Regions from separate parts of the Thalassolituus sp. UBA675 genome, predicted to be linked through region 3. Evidence: predicted binding sites of a transcription regulator. Region 3 holds the regulator's gene; each other region holds the start of a gene.
The links. Region 3 encodes FNR, which switches genes on or off when oxygen is low (the NO sensors DNR and NnrR bind a similar motif). Its sites were predicted from a motif close to TTGATNTANATCAA; they were not measured.
Positions count from the first base shown of each region.

Region 1: a site for FNR is predicted at 1,076-1,089, ahead of B3007_RS08625 (TraR/DksA family transcriptional regulator). Genes of this name have one in related genera too.
Region 2: a site for FNR is predicted at 1,155-1,168, ahead of B3007_RS06595 (YdcH family protein). Genes of this name have one in related genera too.
Region 4: a site for FNR is predicted at 882-895, ahead of clpB (ATP-dependent chaperone ClpB). Genes of this name have one in related genera too.

Region 1 covers NZ_DBNJ01000021.1:327-2,528, forward strand. The annotation lists gene B3007_RS08615 (anti-sigma factor) at 1-454, opposite strand, end outside; gene B3007_RS08620 (RNA polymerase sigma factor) at 451-987, opposite strand; gene B3007_RS08625 (TraR/DksA family transcriptional regulator) at 1,166-1,486, shown strand; gene B3007_RS08630 (HupE/UreJ family protein) at 1,504-2,202, opposite strand, start outside.
Region 2 covers NZ_DBNJ01000013.1:15,980-18,181, reverse strand. The annotation lists gene lipA (lipoyl synthase) at 1-812, shown strand, start outside; gene B3007_RS06595 (YdcH family protein) at 862-1,101, opposite strand; gene B3007_RS06590 (hypothetical protein) at 1,313-2,026, shown strand; gene trxC (thioredoxin TrxC) at 2,050-2,202, opposite strand, start outside.
Region 3 covers NZ_DBNJ01000026.1:327,892-330,093, forward strand. The annotation lists gene B3007_RS12230 (hypothetical protein) at 1-325, opposite strand, end outside; gene fnr (fumarate/nitrate reduction transcriptional regulator Fnr) at 580-1,344, opposite strand; gene B3007_RS12240 (sulfite exporter TauE/SafE family protein) at 1,373-2,050, opposite strand; gene ccoS (cbb3-type cytochrome oxidase assembly protein CcoS) at 2,043-2,202, opposite strand, start outside.
Region 4 covers NZ_DBNJ01000026.1:155,033-157,234, forward strand. The annotation lists gene B3007_RS11420 (DMT family transporter) at 1-734, opposite strand, end outside; gene clpB (ATP-dependent chaperone ClpB) at 1,123-2,202, shown strand, end outside.

The sequences.
Region 1 (2,202 bases), on a different contig from region 3:
GTTCATTACCGGCGACTTCCATCAACCACAGAGGCTGGTCATCCTGCGTAAACACAGCAACCTGCTCGATCATAGTTTCTGGTACGACTCCAGGCACAACGGTTGGATCTGGGCGCATCAGGAACACGCCGATTAACAACACTGCGGCAGTCGCAAAGCCACCAGCCCAGGCCATCACGCCTTTGCCCGGAGGCTCGTCATTGGCGGCAGTCTGTGTTGTATCAATAAAGCCGATACGACGACTGATTTCCTGCCACACACGCTCAGGGGGCTGTTGGTCTTCGACTCTGGCATTCATGGGCGCCAGTAGCTGCTCCCAATGCCATACTCGCTCACGTACTTTCTGGTAGGCCTGCATCAGACGCACAAAGCGGCGACGAGCCTGGCCCTGCATGGTACCCATGACATAATCTGCAGCGAGTGCATCAATACGTTCGTCGTTTAAATAATTCATTCTTCAAGACACCTCTTCAGACGTTGAAGGCCGCGCCGTATCCAACTCTTCACGGTACCCAATGGCGTTCCCGTGTGGGCCTGAATTTCCGCGTGCGTCATGCCACGATAATAAGCCAGGTGAATATACTGCAGATCATGGGTTTCCAGCGTTTGCATACAACGCTCCAGAGCCTGATTGTCAGGATCCTCTGGTTGCTCCGGGGCAATCAGTTCCGGGGCACCCTCTTCATCGAGAGAATCCTGTCGGTCCTCCTTTGCGCTCTTTGACCTCAGCAGATCGATACATCGATAACGCACGATACTGCTCATCCAGGTCATGACACTGCCACGCCCCTGATGATAATCCGCGGCGTTATGCCAGATTTTGACAAATGCTTCCTGTAGGGCTTCTTCGGCCCGCTCAGGCGAGCGCATCAACTGCATGGCGACGCCATACAGTTTGGGCCCGGTCGCCTGGTACAGTTCTTCGAACGCTGGCCGCTCACCGCGAGCCACCGCTCTGATGAGCTGTAGCTGAAACTCTGGATCCATACAGAATAACTCCTTTGATGATAGTTATGACTATATACGGATAGCTCCGTCATTCAGATTAGATGGCATTTACGCACCGTGCCTGATGATGATTCATATCAAGGTTTCAGGTTACCCCGGGTGTATTCTGAGAGATAGGGACTTATAGGTTCTGACAGACCCAATATAGGGAGAAAGTATGAACATTGAGAAAATACGCATCGACCTTCTTGACCGCCTAGAGGCACTCGAAACGCGTTCAGATAAAGCCTCACGTCACGCCAGTCATCGAGACGGACCTCTGTCTGCTGACTTCAAAGAGCAAGCGACGGAGTCCGCCAATGACGAAGTCCTTAGCGTTATCGCTGACGAGGCGCTGCATGAAGCGGATCACATACGTGATGCCCTGAAGCGCATCGCCCTTGGTCAATACGGCATCTGTGACCAGTGTGGCGATCAGATTACCGAAGCTCGCCTGATCGCCGTTCCTTACAGCACACGCTGCATTGAGTGCGCGTGAGATGTCTCTGACCTTGGTCAGATCCGCGCTAACACCCAGTAACTTCCAAGCGCAGCCAGTGCCGCCGAAAGGTACCGCACCAGCACCTGACGATACCAGCTCAGGCGGCGCAGGCTAATCAAAATCGGCATAACCAACAGCGTAATTGCAACCTGCCCTGCCTCAACACCTAGGTTAAAGCCAAACAAGGCCCAGGCTATGTTGCCTGTCCCCGTCGTCAGTTCACCAAGCACACTGGCAAAGCCGAAACCGTGTACCAGACCAAACAGGAATACGACGACCGCACTGGCTGGTAAGTAAGGGCGAAGGTTATGCAACGCTGCAACCACCACAGACGCAGCGATGATCAGCTCAACCCAATAACCGGGTAGTGCTAACCACCCCAAGGCACTGGCACTCAGAGTCAGTGAATGGGCAATGGTAAAGGTAGTTACGTACAGCAGAGCGGTTTTAACACAGGTCCGCACATCTGCTGCTGGTTGCCAGTCTTTCTTCTGTTGCACCAGAACTGAGACCAACAGCAAGGTGAGCAGGAAAGCTACGTGGTCAGGGCCAAGCAGAATATGAATGATGCCCTGAACGAAAAACTCAGAAAACGTCTGCTGGTTCAGCTGTGCAGTCGTCATTTCCGGGTTAATAGAAAAACTACCTGAGGATTCCAGCACCCCCTGACGAGTCAGGTCACCAGACGAGAGATCCCACAATAAACGGTGTTC
Region 2 (2,202 bases), on a different contig from region 3:
AGAAACTGCGTAAGCATAAGCTGCATACCGTTTGCGAGGAAGCCAGTTGTCCTAATCTGGGAGAGTGTTTCGGCGGCGGTACCGCAACCTTTATGATCATGGGCGACATCTGTACACGTCGCTGCCCGTTCTGTGACGTTGGCCACGGCCGTCCTAATCCTCTGGATACCGAAGAGCCAGTCAACCTGGCGACCGCGATTGCTGATATGGGCCTGAAGTATGTGGTGATCACCTCGGTCGACCGTGATGATCTGCGTGATGGTGGCGCCCAGCATTTTGCCGACTGCATTCGCCTGACCCGTGAGCATAGTCCGGGTATTCAGTTGGAGGTTCTGGTGCCTGATTTCCGTGGTCGCATGGAGGTCGCACTCGATATCCTGACGGAAACTCAACCTGACGTGTTTAACCACAATCTTGAGACGGTACCGCGTTTGTACAAGGAGTGTCGTCCGGGTTCCAACTATGAGTGGTCTCTGACGTTGCTGAAGGAATACAAAGCCCGTAATCCTGAGATCATCACCAAGTCAGGTCTGATGCTTGGATTGGGTGAGACGAATGAAGAAGTGGTTGATGTGATGCGTGACATGCGCGCGCACAACATCGATCACATCACCCTTGGCCAATACCTTCAGCCAAGTCGCGATCACTCACCAGTGAAGCGCTTCGTTACACCGGAAGAGTTCAAAGAATTAGGTGATATCGCAAAAGAGATGGGCTTTATTCGTGTGACCAGCGGGCCGCTTGTGCGCTCTTCCTATCACGCTGATCAGCAGGCCGAAGGCATCGATGTCAGCGGCGTGCCCGTCAGCTGAATAACTGACCGGCACGTTATAAGCGGGGCACGACAGGCTCCGCTTATATTCAGGCCTGTTTCAGCATCGAGTACAAGTCATCTTTCAGGTGTACACGCTTCAGTCGTAAAGCGTCGAGGGTGTCATCCGAAGCGGGTGTGGTGTCTTCTTCAATCTTACGTACTTCTTTGTCCAGCTCGTGGTACTCATCGAAGAGGCGGGCGAAATGCCGGTCCTTCATTTTCAGCTCGTGGATCTGGTCAGCCATGTCTGGGAAGTCGTGGTGTAAATCATGATGTTCGACGTTCATAAGTTTCCTCCTGTTGGGATAATCTCAGATTACCCCTGTTGCACGTAACGGCATTGACCTGTGTCAGGTAGATGAGTTCCTCAGATGTACTATTCCATACATTGTGTCTGGACTAATTTCAGGTTGTGGTCATTATTTATAGGTAACTCAATTAGTAAGTAGTTTATTCAGCCACGAGGAAGAAAATGCCAAGCAGGCCGCTTTTGAAGCCATGACGCACGCTGCGGAACAGGGCGAAATTGTGCGCTACATGGAGCAGATCTCGATGTGTCAGAAGCTGGATGAATTGGCACAGGCACTGCTGAATCTTCTCTCGCGTTTTGGTCTGAATGCCGTTTTTTCGTGCTGGCTCGAAGGCGATGAGTGGCCTCATTATTACTCGCATTCTGGAGCGGCTTCTCCACTTGAACAAGATCTGATGCAGTCCGGTCACGGTGGTGGTCGTATCATGGAGTTCGGCCGCCGGATGTTGGTGAATTATCCGCGCACGGCACTTCTTATAAAAAACGTACCCTATGAAGACGAAGCGCGGTTTGGGCGCATTAAAGACCATCTGGCCGTGGTGCTTAGCGCTACCGACGCTCGCGTGAGCAGCCTGAATATGGAAGAGCGTCTGCGTCAGAAAGATCGTCTTCTTGATGTTGTGTCTGATGTTAAACACACGCTGCTGGATGTTCAGAAGCGTCAGGATGAAATGAAGATTCGTGCAGCGAATGAGCGGGACGACGTTAAGCTTGAGCTGCGCGAGGAGCTCCTGACTCTCGGTCTGCATGAAGAGCAGGAAGAGCGCATGTTGAGTCTGGTGATGGATTTTCTGAAGAGCCTCGAGGGTCTGTACAACGAGGCTATGGATTGGCAGGAAGATCTCGAGCCGGTCATGCAGGCGATTGAGTTTGTTGTCAGTGGCGGTGAGCAATCAGCCTGATACTCACCGCGTCAGCCACAGAATCAGCTGGCTTTAACCAGAGCCTGATGTATCCATTGCTTCAACTGCTGAGCAGGTAGGGCGCCTGCCATCTGGTCGATCACCTTACCGTTTTTGAACACCATCAGTGTGGGAATGCTGCGTATCGAAAACTGGCCAGCGGTCTGTTGGGCGTG
Region 3 (2,202 bases):
TAACAGCGGTCGCATAGGCGAGGTTTGTTGTTAGTTCAGCGTGCGGGTTCTCCAGGAATTCCCGTTGGCTGGCAATGCCTCGCACTTTACTGGCCAGTTCTGGCCGATCTGCAAGATAGTCATCCCAGATATGCCGGTGCGTCAGGCCATGCAGCCGGTAAATACCCGAGGTGCGTTGCCCCTCTGTTTTCAGGAATGAGCCCAGCTCAGACTCAATGGCTGCAGTACCCAGCAGTAAAAGCTCTGCGTCGGCACTGTTAGCGTCCAGTTTCTGCAGTGTTGGACGAATAACGTACGTCCGGAAATCATCAGCATCTATACCCATCAGAAACTCCAGAGGGTGTAATTTTGGCAGTCTCAATATCAGGAGCAATAAGCGTACCTGAATAACTGCCGGTACAGGCAGCGCCTGTTATCAGATGTTTACTCAATAGTACTGCCCAGTACGTGAAGCATAGTGATGCAGGTCTCAGGGGGAAGCAAATATTTGCGCACTGTGACCAATGTCTGATATAGCGAGCGAAAAGAGGATGAGCACGGTCCGTGTGCTCATTAGGATGCTAAAAGCCAAAATTTAAATCAGCTTTCTGCCTGATGCAGACACTCATCGTTGGCGCGTGTCAGGCCCGCGAGATCATACAGGGTGTCGCTGTCTTTCAGGATAATCTCTTTGCCCTGTGTTTCGATCAGTTCATTTTTCTGGAAGCGTGTGAACACTCGGCTGATGGTTTCTACCGCCAGGCCCAGGTAGTTACTGATGTCGACACGTGACATTGGCAGGCGGAAGTGAGTCGCTGAGAAACCACGACGCTGATAACGTTGCGAAATATCTAGTAGGAAAGAGGCAACACGTTCTTCTGCATTCTTCTTGCTGAGAAGCAGCATCATGTTCTGATCGTGCCGGATTTCAGTGCCCATGGTGGTCATCAGCTGACGACGCAAATCAGGTAGCTCATCCGCCAGTTGTTCAAGCTGCTGCAACGGAATTTCACATACTGTTGTGGTTTCGAGGGCTTTTGCCGTCAGCGGATACGTGCCTGCGTTGTAGCCAGACAATCCGATCAGCTCGCTGGCCAGGTGAAAACCTGTGATCTGCTCTTCGCCGTTACTTGCCAGGGTGTAGGTCTTCAGTGCACCCGTACGAACCGCGAATACAGACTGAAATTCTGTACCTTGCTGAAACAGCAGTTGGCCTTTCTGGATCGGGCGACCACGACGGATGATGTCGTCCAGACGTTCCATATCGCTTTCAGTCAGGGAAAGTGGCAGACACAGAGCATTCAGTGAGCAGGTCTGACAATGAGGCTGTGCTCCACGCATAGGAGCATTAACTGACGTTTTCATAGGCAAGAACGATCTCTAATACTTTAGATCAAGCGGCTGCGAACATGGCTGGTTGCCACACGGAGGCCAAAGTCCAGCAACCATAACCGATCAATAATAGGCCCGCAATATTTCGCGCCCACTGATGCCGAATAATATTCATCACGGATGCCGAGGCCAGCCCAGCGGATAAAATAGCGGGAAAGGTTCCGAGACCAAAAACAAACATGGTCAGGGCGCCCATCGCAGGCTGACCGTTAGCTGCTACCCAGCTCAGGGTGCTGTATATGAGCCCACACGGCAACCATCCCCACAACATGCCGAGAAGCCACTGGCTGGCTGGGTCTGAACGGCCCAGTCGTTTCTGGGCGTGGGGTTGAATTCTGCGCCAGAACAGTTGGCCAATTTGCTCAATGCGGGTGAGCCACAGTGCCCAGCGCGCGACGTAGAGACCCATTAATATGAGCATAACGCCTGCGATTGAACGTAGTGTGATCATCAGAGCTTCGTGCAGGCTCGACAGCCAAAGTCCGAGACTGCCAACAATCAGGCCTGCAAGGGTATAGCTGGTAATGCGGCCAAAATTGAACAGCAGTGAAGCCCGGACTCTGTGCTGGGTGTCCAGCTGTCCTGCTGCCGCGGCAACTCCACCACACATAACCAGGCAGTGGCTAGCACCAAATAAGCCAAGTAGCAGGGCGGTAAGGAGGGATAAGGGTTCAGTCATTCTTGGATTTTTTGGGTTCGCCGTCTGACTCTGAATCCGCGTCTGAATTGGTCTCAACGCTATCTTCGCGGCGCTCGTTCAGGTACTCATCATCATCGAACAGAATCTTGTGCGCGGGCGAATCCAGGTCATCAAACTGGCCGCCTTTCACA
Region 4 (2,202 bases), 170 kb from region 3:
TAGAGAACAGCGCTGTAGGCATAAACCCCCACCTTACCTGTGGGCGCCGTGCGGTAGGCTCGGGTCAGGGCCAATTGGCCGAGCGTGGCCACAAGGCCGAGAAGAAGTATCCAGCCCCATAGGTCCGCTGACACAGGTTGCCAGGTCACGGCTGCCCCGGGGGCACTGACTAGGGCCGCAATGACGCCAAAGTAGAACACGATCGTCTGACTGGATTCAGTTTCAGACATGCGTCGAATCGTGACTTTGGCCAGGGCAGCGAGAAAAGCACCGAGCAGGGCGACCAGTGCAATAAAAGTAAATGCGCTGTCGTCGGGTCTGAGAATACAGGCAACACCTGCAAAGCCGACAAATACAGCGGCTATGCTGTACTTACCTGCGCGCTCGCCAAGCCACAATAAGCCGATGAGTGGCATAAAGAAGGGGCTGGAGAGTTTCACCAGAAATGCCTCAGTCAGGGGCATGTGTCCGAGCGCCCAGAAATAACAGTACATGGCGCTGACGCCGACCAGCCCGCGCATCAGGTGCCAGTGCCAGACTGAGGTCTTCAGCAACGTGGTGCCTTGCCGCAGAATCAAAGGCATCAGAATGATCAGGCCAGCCGCGTTGCGGAAGAACACGATCTGTTCTGTCGACAGGCTTTCTGAGAGGTACTTAATCAACGCACCCATGATGGCCAGCAGAGCCTCTCCGCCGATCAGAAATAAAGCCGCTTGTCGCAAGTTTGAGGTCATAACATCCAGAACAGTAAGCCGTGCCCTTGAGCTAAGCCCGACTGACACTATATAGAGAGTGATAGACGCTACAGCGCGCCGTCAGAGGCGTCGGATTATACGCATGAATCGAGCTGTCTGATGAATTGAATGGTCTTCGGAGTAAGCTTGCGCTGTATCAATGAATTAAAAATGAATTTTACTAAAGTTATATTTGTAGTTGTTGAAATTTATTAATTTATCGCCATATAGACTGCAGACCAGACACTTAAACAGGCAGCGACATAGATAGCCAAATAGCCAAATAGCTGAATAGATAGTTGCCCAGAGATTTAAATCGAAATTGAAACTCGGTTAGCTCGCCAGCCCTCACCGGGAGCGCGCTAACCATGAGCAGGAGAACGAAACGATGCGTATGGACCGTTTAACAACAAGCCTTCAGAACGCCCTGGCTGAGAGTCAGAGTATCGCGCTTGGTCAGGATCATAATCAGATTGACACAGTGCACGTGCTCCTGGCGTTGTTCGAGCAGACCGACAGTTCGGTAAAAGACGTTTTGCGTCGTTGTGGAGCAAACGTCAGTAACCTCGAAGGGCGCTTACGTGCCATTCTCAGTGATCAGCCCAAAGTCAGCTCGCCGGATGGCAATGTGCAGCTGGCCCCCGAGCTGGGCCGCTTACTGAATCTCGCCGATAAAGAAGCCCAGAAGGGCGGCGATCAGTTTGTCTCCAGCGAGATTTTTCTACTGGTGGCACTGGATGAGCGTGGCCCTTCAGGTCAGGCCTTAAAAGAAGCGGGCGTTACCCGCGAAAACGCTGAGAAAGCAATCAAAGATATGCGTGGTGGAGAAAAAGTGACCGACGCTAACGCAGAAGACAGCCGACAGGCGCTGAGCAAGTATTGTGTCGACCTGACCGAGCGTGCAGAAGCTGGCAAGCTCGATCCTGTGATTGGCCGTGACGAAGAGATCCGTCGCACTATTCAGGTGTTGCAGCGTCGTACTAAAAACAATCCGGTGCTGATTGGCCCTCCAGGTGTGGGTAAAACCGCCGTGGTCGAGGGGCTGGCGCAGCGCATCATCAATGGTGAAGTGCCAGAAAACCTGAAGAATAAGCGTATTCTGTCGCTGGACATGGGCGCCTTGCTCGCCGGTGCAAAATACCGTGGCGAATTTGAAGAACGTCTCAAAGCCGTTCTGAAAGACGTCTCGAAAGAAGAAGGGCAGATCATTCTCTTCATCGACGAGCTACATACTATGGTCGGCGCTGGCAAAAGCGACGGTGCGATGGACGCGGGCAACATGCTCAAGCCGGCACTGGCACGCGGTGAGTTGCACTGTGTCGGTGCGACCACGCTTGACGAGTATCGCGAGTTTATTGAAAAAGATGCTGCGCTCGAGCGTCGTTTCCAGAAAGTGCTGGTGGATGAGCCCAGCGTTGAGGATTCGATTGCCATTCTGCGTGGCCTTAAAGAGCGCTATGAAGTTCAC